Regions from separate parts of the Bradyrhizobium sp. NDS-1 genome, predicted to be linked through region 2. Evidence: predicted binding sites of a transcription regulator. Region 2 holds the regulator's gene; each other region holds the start of a gene.
What was found. Region 2 encodes LexA, which represses DNA repair genes until DNA is damaged. Its sites were predicted from a motif close to TGTTCNNNNTGTGTTCNG; they were not measured.
Positions count from the first base shown of each region.

Region 1: a site for LexA is predicted at 2,488-2,505, ahead of RX330_RS20530 (DUF3072 domain-containing protein). Genes of this name have one in related genera too.
Region 3: a site for LexA is predicted at 2,290-2,307, ahead of RX330_RS05780 (ribonuclease T2). Genes of this name have one in related genera too.
Region 4: a site for LexA is predicted at 2,823-2,840, ahead of uvrA (excinuclease ABC subunit UvrA). Genes of this name have one in related genera too.

Region 1 is NZ_CP136628.1:4,341,621-4,346,810, reverse strand. Features, by position in the region: gene RX330_RS20550 (tannase/feruloyl esterase family alpha/beta hydrolase) at 1-1,192, opposite strand, end outside; gene RX330_RS20545 (hypothetical protein) at 1,571-1,771, shown strand; gene RX330_RS20540 (hypothetical protein) at 1,771-2,034, shown strand; gene RX330_RS20535 (hypothetical protein) at 2,039-2,191, opposite strand; gene RX330_RS20530 (DUF3072 domain-containing protein) at 2,250-2,441, opposite strand; gene RX330_RS20525 (hypothetical protein) at 2,577-2,771, shown strand; gene RX330_RS20520 (sugar phosphate isomerase/epimerase family protein) at 3,250-4,065, shown strand; gene RX330_RS20515 (ABC transporter substrate-binding protein) at 4,096-5,190, shown strand, end outside.
Region 2 is NZ_CP136628.1:3,918,842-3,924,031, forward strand. Features, by position in the region: gene RX330_RS18480 (GAF domain-containing protein) at 1-679, opposite strand, end outside; gene RX330_RS18485 (hypothetical protein) at 888-1,322, opposite strand; gene lexA (transcriptional repressor LexA) at 1,714-2,415, opposite strand; gene glp (gephyrin-like molybdotransferase Glp) at 2,592-3,803, opposite strand; gene RX330_RS18500 (hypothetical protein) at 4,021-4,227, opposite strand; gene RX330_RS18505 (HAD family hydrolase) at 4,388-5,011, opposite strand; gene RX330_RS18510 (alpha-hydroxy acid oxidase) at 5,073-5,190, opposite strand, start outside.
Region 3 is NZ_CP136628.1:1,227,144-1,232,333, forward strand. Features, by position in the region: gene RX330_RS05770 (cold-shock protein) at 1-216, opposite strand; gene RX330_RS05775 (23S rRNA (adenine(2030)-N(6))-methyltransferase RlmJ) at 484-1,344, opposite strand; gene RX330_RS05780 (ribonuclease T2) at 1,539-2,243, opposite strand; gene RX330_RS05785 (hypothetical protein) at 2,378-2,839, opposite strand; gene RX330_RS05790 (hypothetical protein) at 3,024-3,323, shown strand; gene RX330_RS05795 (DUF3617 domain-containing protein) at 3,367-3,897, shown strand; gene RX330_RS05800 (ATP-binding protein) at 3,957-5,190, opposite strand, start outside.
Region 4 is NZ_CP136628.1:4,029,845-4,035,034, forward strand. Features, by position in the region: gene uvrA (excinuclease ABC subunit UvrA) at 1-2,726, opposite strand, end outside; gene RX330_RS19025 (outer membrane protein) at 2,998-3,750, opposite strand; gene RX330_RS19030 (outer membrane protein) at 3,972-4,664, opposite strand; gene RX330_RS19035 (outer membrane protein) at 4,892-5,190, opposite strand, start outside.

The DNA of each region.
Region 1 (5,190 bases), 420 kb from region 2:
CCAATTCCATGCCGCCTGAATCCGCTGCCATGCGCTCGTAATAGTTCACGGTGTCGTTCGCCGAGAACCAGGGATCGCTCACACCGTGGTAAAACAGCAGCTTGCCGCCATGGCCGAAGTAGCTCGAAAGATTGGTCCAGTAGGCGGTGTTGGTGAGGCGATCCATCCCGCTCGCGTTGACCCGGTCTTCGAGTTGATCGACGTTGATGTTTTCCCAGACAGGCGGTCCGACCGGACTGCGCGCGCCCGTGGTCAGGATGCCGGGAATGGCAACGCCTTCGGCTGCCACGCCGCTGTCCCACGGGAACGGCGGGTAGACCTGCGTGCCGCGTGAATTCTTCGGTCCGGCAAAAGCCTTCTTCAAGGCATCGACCTGCGGCGGCGCAAGGCAAGAATCCGTCTTGTCATCCGTCTTGTCGCCCTTGCAAGTGAGGACCGCGGGATCGAATTGACAGGCCTTGCCGTCGAAGATCAGGCCATCCTTGACGCCGTCCTTGGCGTCGCAGGCATCGAGGATCGCATTCGTGATCAGGTTTCGCTCGGCCGCGGAAAACGTCTTGGCGGGCTCCGGCTTCCCGGAGGGATCTTTCGGCGCGATCTGGCTGAAGGCAGCGTTGGCCCAGGCGAGACCGATATTGGAGTTGCCGGTGCGCATCGCAGGCGCGCCCGCGACGATGCCGTCGAATTGCTCGGGATAGCGCGCCGACGCCAGCATGCCCTCGCGTCCCCCGGTCGAGCACCCCGTGAAATAGGAACGCTTTGCGGGCTGGCCATAGTAATGCGCGACGATCGCCTTGGCGGCCATCGTCACCTTGCCGACGGATGAATTGGCGAAGTTGAGCGCGGCTTCCTGATCCTTCAGGAACGAGGCATCGAACACCGCGCCCTGATGACCGCTATCGGTGGAGACCACGGCAAAGCCGCGCGCCAGCGCCGGCACCTCGCCGGCCGCATGATAACCCAGCGGCGGCCGGATCGAGCCGTTCAAACCGCCGCCGCCCTGAAACAAGAACCGGCCGTTCCAGCGATCGGGCAGGGCAACGGCAAAGCCGATCGCGTAGGACTTGCCCTCGACGCCGACGCGCTGATCGATCACGCCATCCGCGCGGCAGTTCGGCGGCAGCGCCACCGATACGGTGGCCGGCGCCGGCGGCGACGGCTGCACGGTCCCCGGCGCCGCCTCCGGCACCATCTCGGCCTTGGTGATCGTTGCCGTCGTTCTCGGCATCTTCCAGCCGGTCAGGTCAGCGCATTTGAGCGCGGGCGGTATGTTGGCCGAATTGTCGGCGCTTGCCGGCGAGATCGCAATGACCGTGATGGCCGCTATGAGACCCAGGCCAGCCATCGCATCATCAAGCGCCACGTTTCTTTTTCGCTGCATCGTTCCTCCCTGCGCCTTCTGAATTTTTTTGCGGCACTTAACTCACGCTGGCTGCCGGCCGATCTGCTCACCGACACTGAAACTATCTTGTGGTATTCGGGAGGTGCAGTCCAGCGGCGCAGGCTTTCAACCGCTCTCGTCATTGCCTCCGCACTTGAACCCCGCCAGAGGTCGCGCCGACCAAACGGCATGGCCGCACTCGTTGCAGAACTCCTGTTCGATCTCGTCAGAACCCTCGTGGGCAACTGGCTGAGGCAGGTTGTGGTCGCCACGTGTGCGTGGCTCGATACAAAGATTCACGGCCGCGCGGCACGCTTTGTCGTGGGCGGGCTGCTCGGGATTGCCGCTTTCTTCCTCATTCCTGTTATCGCTGACCTGCTGGGTCTTTGATGCCCTGGCTGAGGACACACCTCGTCATCGCGTTGGCCGTCGGGGCGCTCGTCTCGACGGTGCTCCTCGTCCTGGAGCCGCTGACCGACTTCGCGCTTCTTTGGTTGGAGTGGCCGGGCATCACCGCAGCGTATTTTTTCTGGGGAGCGGTCGGAGGATCCACCCTCCTCGGCATCGCCATTTCCTGGGTCGTGAATGCGCTGACCTACGGTCTGGGTGCTTTCGTCATTCTCAGCGTCATCAAGGTGCTGAGGGAAGCATGATCCCTCACGCCGCCTTCTCTTCGCCCTTCGCGATGACCTCGACTTCGAAATAGCCGAGGTCGCGGAGCTCGGCGGCTTTCTTCTCGGCCGCTTCCCTGGTGTCTCGCTTCAAGATGATCTGGCCCGCTCCGTCGCGGGCGCAAACGAAATAAGGCATTTTCGATTCCCAATTTCGTTTGCATACACATGGCGGCCGGGCGCCGCAATCATGCGGGTCAGTCCTCCAGCCCGGCCTTTTGCCGCATCTTGTCGATCAGCTCGGAGGCCTCGGCCTTGGTCAACTCGTCCTCCGGCGGGCTCACGTGCGCCTGCTCGGCGAGGGTCTTGAGATAGGATTCCTGGGCTCCCGTCATCGGATCGTCGCCGGAAACCCAGTCTTTCGGGTCCTTCCGGGTGTTGTCGGCCATCGCTGTCTCCCCTTGTTCTGTTCGTCCAACGTCGGACTCGACCCTTCGTTCCGTTTTTGTTCTCTTGGTGCTGTATTCAAAATCGCGAGGCGGAACATGCCGGACCTGGAAACTGTCAGGAGGGAGATCGAACGGATGCGCGTCCAGATGGGCAGGCAGAGGAAAGAGATCCTCCAGCTCCAGCGGGCGGGTCTCGGAACGGCCTCGGCCGAAGCGCTGCTGTCGCGGATGGAGGCGAAGGTCGAAGGTCTTTGCGCGCAGCGTGACGCGCTGAAGGCGGCACAGCCGCGCGGGGCCAGGAGCAGGGTGCTCGGCGGAAGCACGTGGTGAGCAGGCGATGGTTCGGCGACGAGAGGGAGCCGTCGTCCTTGTTGACCGCGCTCGAGGACGTCGCCGAAGAGCGACCGGACGGCGCGTTGCTTCGTTCCATCAAAAAGTTTCGAGGTCCGGAGTGCCTAGGAGTCCGGACCTCGTCACCTTGCCCCAGCCTTCAATCCCCCGCCCCATGTGGTCCCCCAACCCCATGTTGCGCGATCAGAGGGTGATGCCCGTGGAAGTGGCCGCCGATCGACGTCCCGCGATGTACGCGACATCACGATAGGATTCCATTCCGGATCACTACGGACACAGATACCGCTTGCAATGTGCCCGTTCGGCATCGGTGGTCCAGTCGCTGTTGCTTGATCCGCGGCACGCGATCGACAGGATGTCCACATCTCCTCCGCGCCGCCGGATCTCCATTTCACCGGCCTGTCATTGAACTGGTCTAGCGCTGCTCCCGTCATTGCCGACGGCGAAGGAGCAAGCCATGTCGAAACCGGTGCTGGGCGCCGCGTTGTCCATCAAATCGATCCCCGCGCATCGCGATTGGCTTCTCGAAAGGCAGCGCGATCTCGAAATCCAGGATTTCTTCCGCGCGGATCTTCTCGATAGCGATTGGCGCAGCACGGCCGGCGAGATCAAGCAGATGCTCTCGGGCCATACGGGTCGGCTCGGCATCCACGGCCCGTTCTGGGGCTTCAAGATCGACAGCCACGATCCCATGATCCGCCAGGCGGTGACCAAGCGCCTGCTTCAGGGCCTCGAGGCCGCCGAGTTCCTCGGCGCGACACAGATGGTGATCCATTCGCCGTTCACGACCTGGGACCACAACAATCTCGATCTCTATCCCGACAACCGCGCCAATATCGTCGAGCGCGTCAAGGCGACGCTCGCCGAGGTGATCGCGCGCGCGGAGACCATCGGCTGCGAGATCGTGATCGAGAACATCGAGGACAAGGATCCGCGCGACCGGGTGCGCCTCGCCAAGGCGCTCGAAAGCAGCAGGGTCCGCGTCTCGCTCGACACCGGGCACGCCAACTATGCCCACATCTCCACCGGCGCACCGCCGGTCGACTATTACGTCGAGACCGCGGGTGACATGCTGACACACGTCCATCTGCAGGACACCGACGGCTTCGCCGACCGACACTGGGCGCCGGGCGAAGGCAACATCCCGTGGGTTGTCGTGTTCCGCGCACTGGGACGGCTGAATTCCAACCCGCGGCTAATCCTCGAACTCCGCAACCACGACGACGTCCGCGCCGGCGCCGCCCATCTCGCCGCGCTCGGACTCGCCGAATAAACGACACCACAAAGGGCAGGGGTCCCCATCATGAGCAGATTTACCCGTCGCACCATCCTGAAATCCGGCGGCGCTGCCGCGGGCACATTGCTGCTGCCGCGCTTTGCGATCGGGCAGAGCGACAACCGTCCGTCGGTGACGATCGCCGTGCAGAAGGTGACGAATGCCAACGTGCTCGACGTGCTGCGCGAGCAGTCCAATGTCGGCGAGCGCGTGTTCTTCTCCTCGATCTGGGAAGGTCTGATCTCCAAGAACTGGCGCGGCAATCTCGAGGCCGTGCCGGGTCTCGCCACCGAATGGCGCCGCATCGACGATCAGACCGTCGAGCTGAAGCTGCGGCAGGGCGTCAAATTCCACAATGGCGACGAGCTCACGGCCGAGGACGTCGTCTTCACCTTCAGCCGCCAGCGCATGTTCGGCGAGACCGAGGCTAAGAGCCGCTCGACCATCCAGGCGTTCGAGAAGATCCCGACGCCGCGTCCGGGCAAGGAATTGCCGCCTGATGTCCCCGCGGTCGCTCGCCGCATCTGGCCCGACCTCGTCCGCGTCGACGCCGTCGACAAGTACACGGTGCGCTTCTACAACGCGACGCCCGACGTCACGATCGAGGGCCGCCTGATGCGCTACGGCTCCGACATCATGAACCGCCGCGCCTGGGAGGAATCCGCAAGCTATCTCGACTGGGCGCGCAAGCCGATCACCACCGGTCCCTACAAGGTGGTCGAGCTCAAGCCCGACGTGTCGCTGACGCTGGAAGCTCACGACGAATATTGGGGCGGGCGGCCGCCGCTCAAACGCATCCGCTTTCTGGAAGTCCCGGAGGTCGCGAGCCGCATCAACGGGCTGCTCTCGGGGGAGTATCAGTTCGCCTGCGACATCCCACCGGATCAGGTCGCCGGCATCGAGAAGAATTCCGCGTTCGAGGTGCAGGGCGGCACCATCCTCAATCACCGCCTGACCGTGTTCGACAAGAACCACGCCGTGCTCGCAAATCCGCTTGTGCGGCGCGCTTTCACCCATGCGATCGACCGCCAGGCGATCGTCGACAGCCTGTGGGCCGGCCGCACCCGCGTGCCGAAGGGCCTGCAATGGGAATTCTACGGTGACATGTTCAACGCCGATTGG
Region 2 (5,190 bases):
GGGCCTCGTTCGGGACCCAGATCTCGAAGCGTCGCGCAATCGGGGTTGCCTGCGCGGAGAGCAATGTCAGAACCCACGTCTCGGTGCCGGTTCGGTAGGGCACGCCGACCCCCAAATTGATCCCGATCTTGGCCGCGTCCTCCCAGCGCAGGAAGCTCTTGGCGTCGTGCAGGTCCTTGATGATCAGCGGCAGACCCGCCTTCCAGGTGCGTCCGGGCAGGCCGAAGCCGCGCGGAAACCTGGTGTGGCGGGAGTTGAATTCGAACATGTCCGCCATGCCGTAATAGCCGTTGACGAGCGCCATCTCGTGGGAGCGATCGGGATCGTTGTGCCAGAGTTCGATCGCGCCGACATGCGCCTCGTCGTCCCCGCAGAACAGCACCATCACGGCTTGCAGGAATTCGCCCGCGAACACCGGCACCGCCACGCCGCAGGTGAGGCCGGCCGCGACGGCCTGCTCGGTCCGTTTGAAATAGGAGTTGGCGAAGGTCGTGAGGATGACGGGATGGCCAGAGGCCCAGGCCTTGCCGGGAAGTCCCTCGTCATATCCGAAGTGCAGGTCCTCGCTCACGGACTTGAACGCGGACAGCCCTTCGCCGTAGAGGCCGCCGCCGAATTCCAGACGCCTGCGCGTCCGGTCGGGCACCCAGAGTTCAACGACGCGAATGAAGGTCTTCATCGAGCGTGTCCGCCGCCTCAAACCACGACAGCATCGGTCATTTGGCTGCGGAGCGGACGTTCAAAATTCAGGCAGGACGGCTCAAACTTCGTGCGGCGCCGGGCGGGCCGATCGATGTTCGTGAAAACACGAACCATGCCATCTCGCCGGCGTCTGCCGGCGATGGCACTTCAATCCTGGCGGCATCCAGTTGTCAGTCGAGGTGGCGTCAGCCGATCGGCAGGCGCGTGACCGGCGACCGGCTGTCGTCGATGATCTGCGGCTTGTGCTCGCGCTCGCCGACGGGCTGGGTCACCGGCAATTGCAACACGGTGGCACGCTGGCCTTCGACGAGTTGTGTCACAAGCACGTATTTACCGTCAGGGAATTCGATCGCGTCGTGGTGGCGATCGGGAATGTGCGGATCGATCTTGCCGAACTTGCCGACGCGCGAATTGACGGTGCGCGTCCAGATCCAGCGATTGTCGTAGCGGACGTTGTCGGCGAAGGCGAGCTCCGTCCCGGGCAGCAGACAGACGGCCACGGTCGGATCGGCGGCAGAAGCAAAGCCACGCGTCGAGGTGCCGCGGAACGTTGTCGACACGATCGTCTCGCCGACTTCGGCGGGGCGCGATGCAACGGCATGCAGGCTGTAGTCACACATCGGGTGCTCCTCATTCGAAGATAGCAACCCGCGCCTCCCTCGGAGGCGCAAGCCTCTATCAGAGTGGAAGCACGCAACGCTCTGCTTGGTTGTAGGCAAATCTGCGGCTGGTCTGCGGGACGCGATCAAATTATCTTTTCGAATCCGACAGGAACAAAGCTCACATCAATGCATTCGGCGAGGACCAACGTCAGCGGCGCGCGGGCGCCGATGCGTCATGTCTGCTCGAGGACTCGAGACCGCGAAGCAATGGGGGCTTGTGGCGACACGCCGAGGCGTCGCCTCTGAAGAGGGGCCGGACAATCTGCGCAAGACCAGAAGATTGTCCAGCAGGAGCGGATCAGATCCGCTCCAGTCGGAATCATGGGTATCGAATGACCGCCGAGGGCTCTCAGTACTTCCGGTAAAGCCCGATCAGCTTGCCCTGAATCTTCACGCGGTTCGGCGGCAGGATGCGCACCTCATAAGCGGCATTGGCGGGCTCGAGTGCGATCGAGGCGCCGCGGCGGCGGAAGCGCTTGAGCGTGGCCTCCTCGTCGTCGATCAGCGCCACCACGATGTCGCCGGTATCGGCGCTCTCGTTGCGCTGGATCAGCGCCATGTCGCCGTCGAGGATGCCGGCCTCGACCATGGAATCGCCGCGCACTTCGAGCGCGTAGTGCTCGCCGGAGCCGAGCATGTCGGGCGGCACGCTGATGGTGTGGCTGCGGGTCTGCAACGCCTCGATCGGCGTGCCGGCCGCGATGCGGCCCATCACGGGCACTGCGACGGGCCGCTCGCCCTCGTCGACGGGCGGGCTGGAGCTCGCGCGCACCTTGCCGAGATTGCCCTCGATGACGCTCGGCGTGAAGCCGCGCCGGTTGCCGGCCGCAGCCTGAAGCTCCGGCAGCTTGATGACTTCGATGGCCCGAGCGCGGTTGGGCAGGCGGCGGATGAAGCCGCGCTCCTCGAGCGCGGTGATCAGGCGGTGGATGCCCGACTTCGAGCGCAGGTCGAGCGCATCCTTCATCTCGTCGAAGGACGGCGGCACGCCGCTTTCCTTCAAACGTTCACTGATGAACCGCAGAAGCTCGTATTGTTTGCGCGTTAACATCTCGACCTAAGTCCCCCGGTTGATGCCGTTCGATTCCGAGACGATGAATTCAGCGATAAGCCGCTACATGCTCGAAACAAATCATGAACGGACACTATATGTTCGATACATGTTCCGCAACTGCTTAATTTACCGTGAACAGGGGCGAGTTCGCGGAATGCGTGTGGCCGCGCAGTTCAGACGGGGAGGCGCAGCACCTCGCAAGGGCTGCCCGCCTCGGCCTTCGGCGCGAACGGCGGGCGCACGAGAAGTACCTGTGCTGCAGCAAGATTCGCAAGCAGAGAGGAGTCCTGATGGCTAACGGGAACGGCGACGAGCGCGCCGTCGTCGCGCAGCTCCAGGCGCGCGCGCAGATAATCCTCGCGCTGGTCGTTGGCGCCGAGATCGCGGCCCAGTACGGCCCGCTCGCGGCGATGATGAATCACCGAACGGCCCGACAGCGCGCGAATCAGCGGCACCATGAACAGGAAGGCGCACACATAGGAGGACACCGGATTGCCGGGCAGGCCGATCACGCGCATCGCGCCGAGCCGTCCGTGCATCATCGGCTTGCCGGGCCGAATCGCGATCTTCCAGAACGCCATTGAGATGCCTTCGTCCCGGAGCGCTTGCTGGACCAGATCGTGGTCGCCGACAGATGCGCCGCCCGTCGTGACCAGGATATCGGTTTCGGTCTCGCGGGCGCGGCGGATGCCGGCGGAGGTGGCTGCAAGCGTATCTGCGGCAACACCGAGGTCGATGGTCTCGGCGCCCTCGCTGCGGGCGAGCGCGTGCAGGGCGTAGCCATTGGAATAGACGATCTGGCCGTGCCCGGGCGTTGAGCCCGGCATCACCAGTTCGTCGCCGGTGGCGAGGATCGCGACCTTCGGACGGCGGCAGACGGCGAGGTGGGGGTAGTTCATGGCGGCGGCGAGCGCGAGATCGCGCTCCGTCAGCCGGGTTCCCTTGCGCAAGAGGACGTCGCCTTCACGGAAGTCGACGCCTACCGGGCGGATGTGCCGTCCGGCGATCGCGGCTTGCTTGATCGTGACGCAGCTGTCGTCCGCGACGGTGTCCTCCTGGATCACGACGGCGTCGGCGCCGTCGGGAATGACGCCGCCGGTGAAGATCCGTACGGCTTCGCCGGCGCCGACCGTTCTTGCGAAAGGACGGCCCGCCGCGACCTCGCCGATGACCGTCAGCCGGGAATCGATCGTTGCCGCATCGGCGGCGCGGACGGCATAGCCGTCCATCGCCGACATCGCCTGCGGCGGCTGCGTGCGCCGCGCCGCGACGTCGCGCGCGAGCACGCGATGGTAGGCATCGTCGAGCGGAGCCATCTGTTCAGCCAGCGGCTCCGCACCCGCCAGTACCGCGGCAAGCGCGTCAGAAACGGGCATCAAAGCCAAGGGCTAAACTCCTGCTGAGCACATCGATAAATGGCCGGCGAGAGTTCTATCCGAGTGCGGGCGCGAGGCAAAGCAGCACGCAGGGTGATTTAGCCTGCGTGGCCCCAGCGGAGGACGCAGCTCACGTCCGTCGCGGCATGATCCGGAAGGCGAGACAGACCGGGATGAGGATGGCCATGGCGAGCACGAGAAGGACGAGCACCACGGCCAGCATCGGTCAACTCCCGCTCGGTCGGTCCGAGCCGTCGTCCAGTGCGACGTCGGGAGCTTTGGGACCTTGATCCTTGTCCGGTAGCGGATCGGCCAAGGATTTCAGGTCGGCGGCCTTGCTGATCAGCTTGGCGGAAAGGTCAGAATCCGAGGTGGTTCTTGCGAATTCAAGCAGGAGAGAGGCTTGCTTGGTGAGATAGGTTTTGCCCAGCACGTCGATAAGTCCGATGTAGAAGTCCCAACGGACTCATGAGTCCTAAGGGCGGTATTCCGTTCCCGGAACTCTGTACAAAAATGCACAAAGGGAACTGGTTCCCCATTCTGTGCAAATTTTGCCTTCGGGAGGCCGGTTCCGCGGCGACGGCCGGCTGGCCTCAGATGCCCAGTGCCTTCAATGCGTTCCCGACATCGCGCGGCGAGGTGACATGCACGGCGGTCAGGCCGCGTGCCCGGGCTCCCTCGATGTTCTCGGCGAGATCGTCGAAAAACAGGATGCGCTCCGCCGGGACGCCGATCGCCGCGACGACATGGTCGAAAGCCGCCGCATCCGGTTTGCGCAGGCCGATGCTGGACGACAGATACAGCTCGCGGAAATGGCCGAGCAGGCCGGCATATTCCTTCGAGAAATAATCGACATGCGGCCGATTGGTGTTGGAGAATGCGTAGAGCGGCATCCGCTTTGCCGCACGCGGCAACAGCTCGGCGATATCAGGCATCTCGCCGGCGAAGATCGCGTTCCAGCCCTCGAGGAACTGCGCGTCCGAAATGCCGATTCCGAGCGAGCTGCGCAGCGAGGCGAAATAATCCTCGTCGCTGATCCTGCCGACCTCGTGCAGCCGGTAGGCCTCGTCACGCACATAGCGCGCGACGATCGCCTCGGGCCGGCAGCCGGCATGTCCCGCCCAGCAGGCGATCGCCTTGGAGAAGTCGATGTCGAGCACAACGCGCCCGAGATCGAACAGAAGCGCATCCGCGCTGCCGGGAGAGAGCGATGTCATTGCGTCCTTTTCAGTTCAGCATCGGTGGGCAAGTCACCTTCGACGGGTCGCTTTCGACAAGTCAGTATCGATAAGGCTCGTGGTCGAACAGCGGGAACGCGCTGAACACGCTCGGTGCGTTGGTGGCGGTGGCCGGACGCAGGCAGGATCTGTCGACTTCGGCAAACGAGGTGGCGCCC
Region 3 (5,190 bases), 2.7 Mb from region 2:
CTAGGAGAGGATGACAAGGTTGACCGCCTTCGGTCCCTTCCCCTTCTTGTCCGGTTCGACTTCGAAAGTAATACGCTGCCCTTCCGCAAGGTCCTTCAGTCCGGCCCGCTCCACAGCAGTAATATGCACGAAGACGTCGCGGCCGCCGTCGTCAGGCTTGATGAAACCGTAGCCGCGTTCGCCGTTGAAAAACTTGACCGTTCCCGTCATGGCCATCGGGAAACTCCCCCTCATTGCTCCTCCGCCGCGACGCAGACTCACGTCACGACATGACCGGGCGTTACGAAGCCCGGGAGAGCTGGCCATCCTTGGGCGGACCGCTGGCGGTCCGGCCGGATCTTTCTTAGGCCTTCACTCCGCCGCAACCATTCGCGGAAGCGGAACGTAAAGCCAGTCACGGAAACAGCATAATACGGTTCTCTGCAGATTGACTACCGCTCCTGCATATTTTTCCCAAGAATGCCGGAGTGTTACGGCTTGCCTTCAAGGCTTGGGTACCTCCAATCGGAATCTGGCAGCACCGCCCTGGCCGAGCGGCATTTCCAGCTCGGGCAGGATCGTCTTGAGCTCGCTCTGCAGCGTGTAGGGCGGATTGACGATCAGGAGCCCGGTCGAGGCGAGGGCCCCGCCTTCGAGCTGGGGCGCGACACTGAATTCGAGGCGCAGACATTTTCCCGGTGGTTTTGCTGCAGCTGCGAGCCGCGCGACCGTTTCGGCCAGCATGTCGGTGGCACGGCGGTTCTTGGCCGGATACCAAATGACATAGATGCCGGTCGGCCATTTCGCGAAGGCCGTCGAGAAGGCTTCGCCCAGCCGCTCGAACTCGTCCTTTGCCTCGAAGGGCGGATCAATCAGCACGACGCCGCGCCGCTCCTTTGGCGGCACGAAGGCCGGCAGCGCCACCCAGCCGTCGAGGTCGACCACGCGGGCCTGTTCGTCCCGGCGCAGCACGCCGATCAGCGCTTTTCGCGCCTTCGGCTCGAGCTCGCAGGCGACGAGCCGGTCCTGCGGCCTGAGCAGACCGCGCGCGATCAAGGGGGAGCCCGGATAGGCCTTGAGCTCACCCTTCGGATTGAAGGCGCGGACGATGTCGAGATAGGGCTTGGCCAGCGCCGCGCTCTCGTTCGACAGGCGGGCCTGCAACAGCCGCGCGATGCCGGTCAGCCATTCGCCGCTCCTGCGCGCCTCGTCGCTGTCGAGATCGTAGAGACCGGCCCCGGCATGGGTGTCGATGACGCGGAACGCCCCCGGCTTGTCCTGCAGATAGGTGATGATGCGCGCCAGCACGATGTGCTTGATGACATCGGCGAAGCTGCCGGCGTGGAAGGCGTGACGGTAATTCATGGGAAGAGCACTACGCCACGTGATGGCTTGAGCAAAGAGGCACAATCACGTGTCCCGGACGCGGTGCAGCGTGTGACGCTGCGCCGCCGAGCCGGGATACAGCTTTTTCTTCTTGCGTGATGGCCCCCGGATCAGCAGTGCACTATGCCGCGTTCGCCGCGCATTGGACCGCATCCGGGGCAGGAGACCTCGGCCTATCCACCCCTGATCGGCGGCATGGTGACCTGATCGCGGCGGCAGGCGCGGCGTTCGATCTCGTCGCAGGCGCGGAATTGCAGGTCCTTGTTGAGGCAGATGCGGACCTCGGAGAGCCTGGTCCGGTTGCAGGTGACCGAGACCGCGGCGCTGCTCAGCCCGGGATTGGCCTTGATGAAGGCCTCCTCGACCTCCGCCGGCGCCACGGTCCTGGCCTGCGACAGATCGAGATATTCGGCCGGGATCTTGATCGCGGCGCGCGCCTTGCGGATCGTCTCGAAATAGCTGCGGCCCTCGAGGCCGGAGCAGGTGCCGTGCTTGTCCCATTCGTTGAAGATCAGGCCCGGGGCCGGCATCAAATCGAGCATCGAGGAGACGATGTTGCGGTTCAGTCGCGGCGCGGGCCGCTGGCAATATTCCGGAAAGCCATTCTCGTATTGCGGCCACAGCCCATGCACCACGAAGGCGTAGGGCCGTCCGCCGCACTGGATCTGCGACCGGCCGCCACGCTCGGCCGCCTCCTCACAGAACGAGGGCGACCACGACAGGGCCAGCACATAGAAGTCGAATTCGCCCGGCGCGTTCTGCCGTTTGTCCTGGGCCTTTGCGTCACCGGAGAACGAGGCCAGGCCCGCGGCAAGGATCAGGGAAAGGGCCAGTGAGATCACCAAGCGGGAGAACGAATGCAATCTGGAATGAAACATGGCAACGCCCCTCAACTAGACTGTGTGCGGAAGCCTAGCAGGCGATAAGAACATTTCAAGAACAAATTTCGTGCGGCTACTGCTGACGCCGCAAAGGGCCCGAATCAGGGCTCTTCAAGCTAGGGCCTCTCGAACTAAGGCTTGGCGGCTCGGCAGGCCGGATTGTAGGCCCAATTGCGGTCCACGCCGACCACGCACCACTCGACGCCATTGCCGTAAGCGGCGAAGCCGCCATCCTCGATGATCGAGAAGTGCACCTTGCGCATCTTGCCGTCGGTGAGCATGGCTTCGCCGGTGCAGTAGCGGCGCGGGATGTTGTCGGACTGCCAGGGCCGGAATGCGGTTTCGCGAACGGCCGCGAAGCCGGTGATCTTCAACGAGGAATTCCAGAATGTGGATTCCTTTTCGGCGAACTCGTTCGCGATCCGCGGGAGAGCCCAGTCGCAATCGGCAACGGCACCGTCATAGCGAGGGCCGCTCAGCCAGAAATTCAACTCCAGCGGATTGGCGGCCCTGGCCTCGCCGAGCGACAGCGCTCCGAACAGGAGGCCGAGCAAAGCGGCAAAGCGGAGCGATTTCAGGGAGGGGGCGCGCATGGTCAATCCAGACAGCTAAGGTCTTGCGAAGGTTGGACGGTGCCGCGAAGGCCGGGGGAGGTCAAGTGCAGCGCGGCAACACTTCGCCAGGAGTTGACTGCAACGCCCCCGCTGACGGGCCTTCAGTTCTTTTCACGGCGATCCCGGCACCGTAGACTGGCGCTAGCCAATTGGAGTGACGGTAATGCGAATCATTGCGGCCGCGGGTCTTCTCGCCAGCCTGGTTGTCTCGGGCCTGACGGCGAGCCAGTCGGCGCGTGCCGACTACGTGCCGGCGTTCAAGGGCAACGACACCGGCGGCATCGTCGCTTATTCCATGGCAACCCAGGTCGATGCGCGACAGGTCGCGGTCGATCATTGTGCGCGCTACGGCAAGGTCGTCAAATTCCTCGGCGTGCAGGCCTATGAGGGCGGTTACATTTCCTTCTCCTGCCGCTGGGTGCCCTATGGCGCCGCCGCCCAGCCGATCCGCACGCTGTACTGAAGCGCTTCGTAACGCCGCAATCTCTCAGCCGGGAGTCTCCCCCATGACGCGCAAACTCGCTTTGCTCGGCTCGGTCGCTTGTCTTGCGTTCTCGGCAGCCGGCGCCAGCGCCGACGATTTGCCGGTGCGCAAGGCCGGCCTTTGGGAAATGAAGCTGGTCACATCAGGCTCGCCGGTGCCCGAGATGACCATGCAGCACTGCACCGACGAGACAGTCGACAAGGAGATGAGCAACAACGTCTCGCCGATGGCCAAGCAGGTTTGCGCCAAGCAGGAGATCAAGAAGACCGCGACCGGCTATGTCAGCGATTCCGAGTGCAATGTCGCTGGGGTCAACACGACCTCGCATGCCGAGATCACGGGCGATTTCAACTCGGCCTACACGGTGAAGACCTCCTCGCACGCAAAGGGCGGTATCGCAGGTACGGCCGGCCGCGACAGCACCATGACGCTGCAAGCCAAATGGCTAGGGGCCTGCAAGCCGGATCAGAAGCCCGGCGACATCGTGATGCCCGGCGGCTTCAAGATGAACGTGCGCGATATGGACAAGCTGAAGGCACTGCTGCCGAAGTAGGTTCCTTCTCCTCCCAAGGAGAGAAAGGACGAGCGTCGAGTTTGTTGCAGCAGATTCTGCTACACCGGGATCCTCACACTCGCCCTTAGCCCCCCCATCGGACTGTCGCCAAGGGTGATGTCGCCGCCATGCGAGCGGGCGATGTCGCGGGCGATGGCGAGGCCGAGGCCCGTGCCGCCTTCGTCCTGGTTGCGGGCGTTGTCGAGCCGCAGGAACGGCTTGAACACCTCTTCGCGCAAATGCGCGGGAATGCCCGGCCCGTCATCGTCCACCGTGACGGTCAAATAACGGTGATCGCGCTGACCGGCGATGGCGATGCTCTTGCCGTAGCGCGCCGCGTTGGTGACGAGGTTGGCAAGGCAGCGCTTGAACGAGGCCGGCTTCACTGTCACGACGGGCAGGCCGTGGAAGGCAACGGTCGCGGTATGACCGTGGCGTTCGGCGTCGCCGCGCAATTCCTCCAGTGCCTGCGCCATGTCGGTCGGCTGCGACTGCTCGCCGGAATCGCCGCGCGCAAACGCAAGGTAGTCCTCCAGCATCATCGACATCTCGTCGACGTCCTTGCGCATCCCCTCCAGCTCCGGGCTGTCGCCGATCAGCGCCAGCTCGAGCTTGAAGCGGGTCAGGATGGTGCGCAGATCGTGGCTGACGCCGGCGAGCATCGCGGTGCGCTGCTCCATGGTGCGCTCGATGCGCGACTTCATCTCGAGGAAGGCGACCGAAGCGCGCCGCACCTCGCGCGCGCCTCGTGGGCGGAAGTTCGGCGCCTCACGGCCCTTGCCGAAACTCTCGGCGGCGTCCGCAAGCCGCAGGATCGGCTTGATCTGGTTGCGCAGGAACAGCACGGCGACGATCAGCAGGATCGAGGACGTGCCGACCATCCAGAACAGGAAGATCTCCGAATTCGAGGCGTAGGCTGCGCTGCGCTGCGCGAACACGCGCATCACGGCGTCGTCGAGCTGGATTCGGATCTCGACGAGATTGGAGCGGCCGACCGTGTCGATCCAGAACGAGCGTCCGATCTGGCGGCCGAGCTGCACCGACAGGGTCTGGTCGAGCAGCGAGAAGAACGGCTTTGGTCCCGGCGGCGGCATGTCGCCGGCGGGAAGGAAATCGACGACGAGGCCGAGGCGCTGCTGGGCGATGCGGCGGATCTGGTCGCGATCCCGGTCCTGCGGATAACCCTTGTAGACGTCGATCAGCGCGGCAATGTCCTGCACCACCGCGGCGGACAATCTGCGCGTCACCGTGTTCCAGTGCCGCTCCATGAACACGAAGGCGACGACCGATTGC
Region 4 (5,190 bases), 110 kb from region 2:
AGCTTCTTGACGTCGTGGAAGTGCAGGCCGGTGGTCGGCTCGTCCAGGATGTAGAGGGTGCGGCCGGTGGCGCGCTTCGATAATTCCTTCGCGAGCTTGACGCGCTGGGCTTCGCCGCCCGAGAGCGTGGTGGCCTGCTGGCCGACGTGGATGTAGTCGAGGCCGACGCGGTGGAGCGTCTGGAACGTCTCGCGGACGCGCGGCACGGCCTTGAAGAACTCGGCGGCCTCCTCGACGGTCATGTCGAGCACGTCGGCGATGCTCTTGCCCTTGAACAGCACCTCCAGCGTCTCGCGGTTGTAGCGCTTGCCCTTGCAGACGTCGCAGGTCACGTAGACGTCGGGAAGGAAATGCATCTCGATCTTGATGACGCCGTCGCCCTGGCAGGCCTCGCAGCGGCCGCCCTTGACGTTGAAGGAGAAGCGGCCGGGCTCGTAGCCGCGCGCTTTCGCCTCGGGCAGGCCGGCGAACCATTCGCGGATCGGCGTGAAGGCGCCGGTGTAGGTCGCCGGGTTCGAGCGCGGGGTGCGGCCGATCGGCGACTGGTCAATGTCGATGATCTTGTCGATGTGCTCGAGGCCCTCGATGCGGTCGTGCGGGGCAGCGCCTTCGCTGGCATTGTTCAGCTTGCGGGCGATGGCGCGGTAGAGCGTGTCGATGAGGAGCGTCGACTTGCCGCCGCCGGAGACGCCGGTGACCGCCGTGAACAGGCCCAGCGGAATTTCGGCCGTGACGTTCTTGAGGTTATTGCCGCGCGCGTTCACCACCTTGATGGTGCGGCGATGGTTCGGCGGGCGCCGCTCCGGCACCTCGACCTCGAGCTCGCCGGTCAGGTACTTGCCGGTCAGCGATTTCGGGTTGCGCATGATCTCGGCGGGCGTGCCTTCGGCGATGATGTTGCCGCCATGCATGCCGGCGCCGGGGCCGATGTCGAGCACGTGGTCGGCCAGGAGGATGGCGTCCTCGTCATGCTCGACCACGATCACGGTGTTGCCGAGGTCGCGCAGCCGCTTGAGGGTATCGAGCAGGCGTGCATTGTCGCGCTGGTGCAGGCCGATCGAGGGCTCGTCCAGCACGTAGAGCACGCCTGTGAGCCCGGAGCCGATCTGCGAGGCCAGACGAATGCGCTGGCTCTCGCCGCCGGACAGCGTGCCGGAGGAGCGGGACAGCGTCAGGTAGTTGAGGCCGACGTCGAGCAGGAAGGTGAGGCGCTCACGGATCTCTTTCAGGATACGTCCGGCAATCTCGTTCTGCTGCGCGTTGAGCGCACCGGGCACGGTCTCGAACCATTCGCCGGCCTTCCTGACCGACAGCTCCGAGATCTCGCCGATATGCTTGCCGCCGATCTTGACGCAGAGCGCCTCGGGCTTGAGCCGGAAGCCCTTGCAGCCTTCGCAGGGCACGTCGTGGAAATACTTTGCCAGCTCCTCGCGCGCCCACTCGCTTTCGGTTTCGCGGTAGCGGCGGTTGATGTTGGTGATGACGCCCTCGAACGGCTTCTTGGTGTCGTAGGAACGCACCCCGTCTTCGTAGGAGAACTTGATCTCGTCCTCGCCGGAGCCATGGAGGATGGCGTTCTGCGTCTTCTTAGGCAGGTCCTTCCACTTGGTGGTCAGCGTGAATTTGTAGTGCTTGCCGAGCGCCGTCAGCGTCTGCACGTAATAGGGCGAGGACGATTTGGCCCACGGCGCGATCGCGCCCTTGCCGATGGCGAGCTCCTTGTCGGGGATGACGAGGTCCTCGTCGACATGCTGCTCGACGCCGAGGCCGCCGCAGGCGGGGCAGGCGCCGTAGGGGTTGTTGAACGAGAACAGGCGCGGCTCGACCTCGGGGATGGTGAAGCCGGAGACCGGGCAGGCGAACTTTTCCGAGAACAGCATGCGCTCGGGTCCGCTCTTGTCGTGGATTTTTGCGGTCTTCTTCTTTTCCTTTTCCTCCGCAGGCGCAGCGCCCGCCGGCGCGTCGGCGAATTCGACGACGGCGAGGCCTTCGGCGAGCTTCAGCGCGGTCTCGAAACTCTCGGCGAGGCGCTGACCGATGTCGGCGCGCACCACGATGCGGTCGACCACGACGTCGATGTCGTGCGGGAACTTCTTGTCCAGCGCCGGGGCTTCCGCGAGCTCATGAAAGGTGCCGTCGATCTTGACGCGCTGAAAACCCTTCTTGAGCCATTCGGCGAGCTCCTTGCGGTACTCGCCCTTGCGGCCGCGCACGACGGGCGCGAGCAGGTAGAGGCGCGTCCCCTCGGGGAGGGCCAGCACGCGGTCGACCATCTGCGAGACGGTCTGGCTCTCGATCGGCAGGCCCGTGGCCGGCGAATAGGGCACGCCGACGCGCGCCCAGAGCAGGCGCATGTAGTCGTAGATCTCGGTGACGGTGCCGACGGTGGAGCGCGGGTTCTTCGAGGTCGTCTTCTGCTCGATCGAGATCGCCGGCGACAGGCCGTCGATCTGGTCGACATCAGGCTTCTGCATCATCTCCAGAAACTGGCGCGCATAGGCCGACAGCGATTCGACGTAGCGGCGCTGGCCCTCGGCGTAGATCGTGTCGAAGGCGAGCGAGGATTTTCCGGAGCCCGACAGGCCCGTGAACACCACCAGCTTGTCGCGGGGAATCTCGACGTCGATGTTCTTGAGGTTGTGCTCGCGCGCGCCGCGGATCGTAATTGCGCGCAGGTGTGCCCCCGCGTTCTGCTGTTGGCGCTTCGCCTTGATCACTTCATCCATCCGAGTTGCCCTCAAGGAATCCCATGGGTGCGCGACCGCGCCAGCAAAAGAGGCGCGCTTCGCCCGGAACCGGGATCGGCGCCGATGGGGTTGTCAGCGAACGTAGGAAGAACGCGCTCGGATTTCCAGAGGGAGTTGCGAATCGTCAACGGATTGTTGGGGCGCTGGCGGCATCTGGCAGCAGCGGGGCTGGGAACGTAGACCCGCCGAAACAAAAAGGCCGGCGCGAGGCCGGCCTTTCGTGACGTGGTGACGTCGGTCGATCGGGATTTCAGTACCGGGCGACGACGGGACCGCCGAAGGTGTAGTTGAGGCGGACGGTGCCCATGTCGACGTCCTGCTTGATACGGTCGGTACGGTCGTTGACGCCGAGGACCGTGAACCCGACGTTGCGGCCGCCCATGAACAGATGGTTGTATTCGACGGCAACAGACCAGCTCGGGGCGAAACCGAATTCGATGCCGGTGCCGACTGCGCCACCCCAGCGCGTCTCGCTCGCGCTGTCGAAGACGACGCCGCCCAGAAGACCATCGTATTTGGCATGGGTAACCGCGGCGCCGCCCTTCACGTACAAGAGCACGTTGTTCCAGGCATAGCCGACCTGGCCGGTGAAAAGGCCGATCGCATCGATTCGGGTCTGATTGACGATCGGCGCGAAGGCGAGGGGGGCGCTCGCGTTCGATCCCTTGAGATTGGCCCAGTCGCCTTGAGCTTCGAGGCCGAAGACCCAGTTGGTCGACTGCCAGCGATAGCCGACCTGACCACCGACGACGCCGCCCGTGGCGTTGTGACAGCCTTCGGAGACAACCGGAATTGCCGCGCCGAGGACAGCGTTGAGATCCCAGCAGTTGCGGCTCGAGGCGCCACCGCCGTTGACGCCGATGTAGAAACCGCTCCAGTTGTACATCGCGACCGGCGCGACCGGAGCCTTGGTGTAGGGGCGGGCCGCCAGATCGGCCGCTGAGGCCGGCGCCAACGCGCTGAGTGCGAACAAGCCGGCCGAAGCCAGCAAAAGCTTCTTTATATCGATTCCCCAGTTTCGTTTCGTTCTTGCCTTCCGGAAAGCGGAAGACAGCGGCCCCCTATGATCCGACCGATGCTATTGCTTACACCATTGAAGCCGAAGGTTGTGTCACCGGCGCGCCACATCTCGCCAAAAACGCCAGCACGAAGCGGGTTGCCGCGCACAAACAAAAAGGCCGGCACAAGGCCGGCCTTTCGTAACGCGAAGCGTTGGAGTGAAGCTTAGTACTTCGCAACCACCGGGGCGCCGAAGTGATAGTTCACGCCGACCTGCACGGTGTGGAAGTCGAGCGTGCCGGTGGGCAGGGTGCCCGAGAAGTAGGTCTCGCCGCCGAGGCTGCGGTAGAGGTACTCGCCCTTGACGGTCCAGTTCGGAGCGAAGTACGCCTCGACGCCTGCACCGACGGTCCAGCCGGAGTGGAACTTGCTGTCGGAGATGGTCACGCCGAGAGCGCTGGCGCTCAGCTTGTTGTCGATCCAGGCGTAACCACCCGTGCCGTAGAACAGGACGTTGTTGACGGCCCAGCCGATGCGGCCGCGAACGGTGCCCATCGCATCCGTCTTCGAGCTCAGAGTCGCCGTGGCAACACCGAAGCCGGGGACGAGGATCGGACCGGTGGCGGACGCGCTGACGTCAGCCCAGGCAGCATCAGCCTCGAGGCCGAACACGACGTTGCCGGTCTGCCAGTTGTAGCCGGCGGTGCCGCCGACGAAGCCACCCTTCATCTTCGGGTCGCCGGAGCTGTCTTCCCAGGCGCCGCCACCGACGATACCGAGGTAGAAGCCGGTCCAGTTGTAGACCGAAGCCAGCGGAGCGACCGGAGCCTTGGTGTAGGGGCGGGCTGCGAGATCAGCAGCCGAAGCGGGGGCCGCCAGAGCGAACAAACAGGCCGAAGCCAACAAAACCTTTTTCATTTTCAACTTAATCCCAGTCCCAGTTTCTATTGTTGCCTTCCGCGATCGAAAGGGCAGCGGACGTCGTGTCCAACTAACGCCGTACTTACACCAGCAAAGCCGCAAGTTGTGTCTCCAAAAAGCCACACGGCGCCCAAAACGTAAGCGTAGTTGACTCATTTGCTTTGCCGCCAAACGAAAAAGGCCGGCGCGAGGCCGGCCTTCGATTCAATGATTTCAGAGAGATATCAGTACCTGGTGGTGCCCATCCCGCCCCAATTGAAGTGATAGTTCACACCTGCCTTGACGGTGTGAACGGTATCGTTCCACTCGGAACGGTTGGCAGGCACGGCGGTGTACTGGATCGTGCTGCGGCCGAAGTCGATGTAGTTGTATTCGACCTTGGCCGACCAGTTCGGAGCGAACATGTATTCCGCGCCCGCGCCGACGGTCCAACCCCAGCGGGTGTTGTTCTGGATGAAGACGTTTCCGGGAACGCCATCATAGCGGTGCTGAATGTCGCCGACTGCAGCGCCGCCGCTGACGA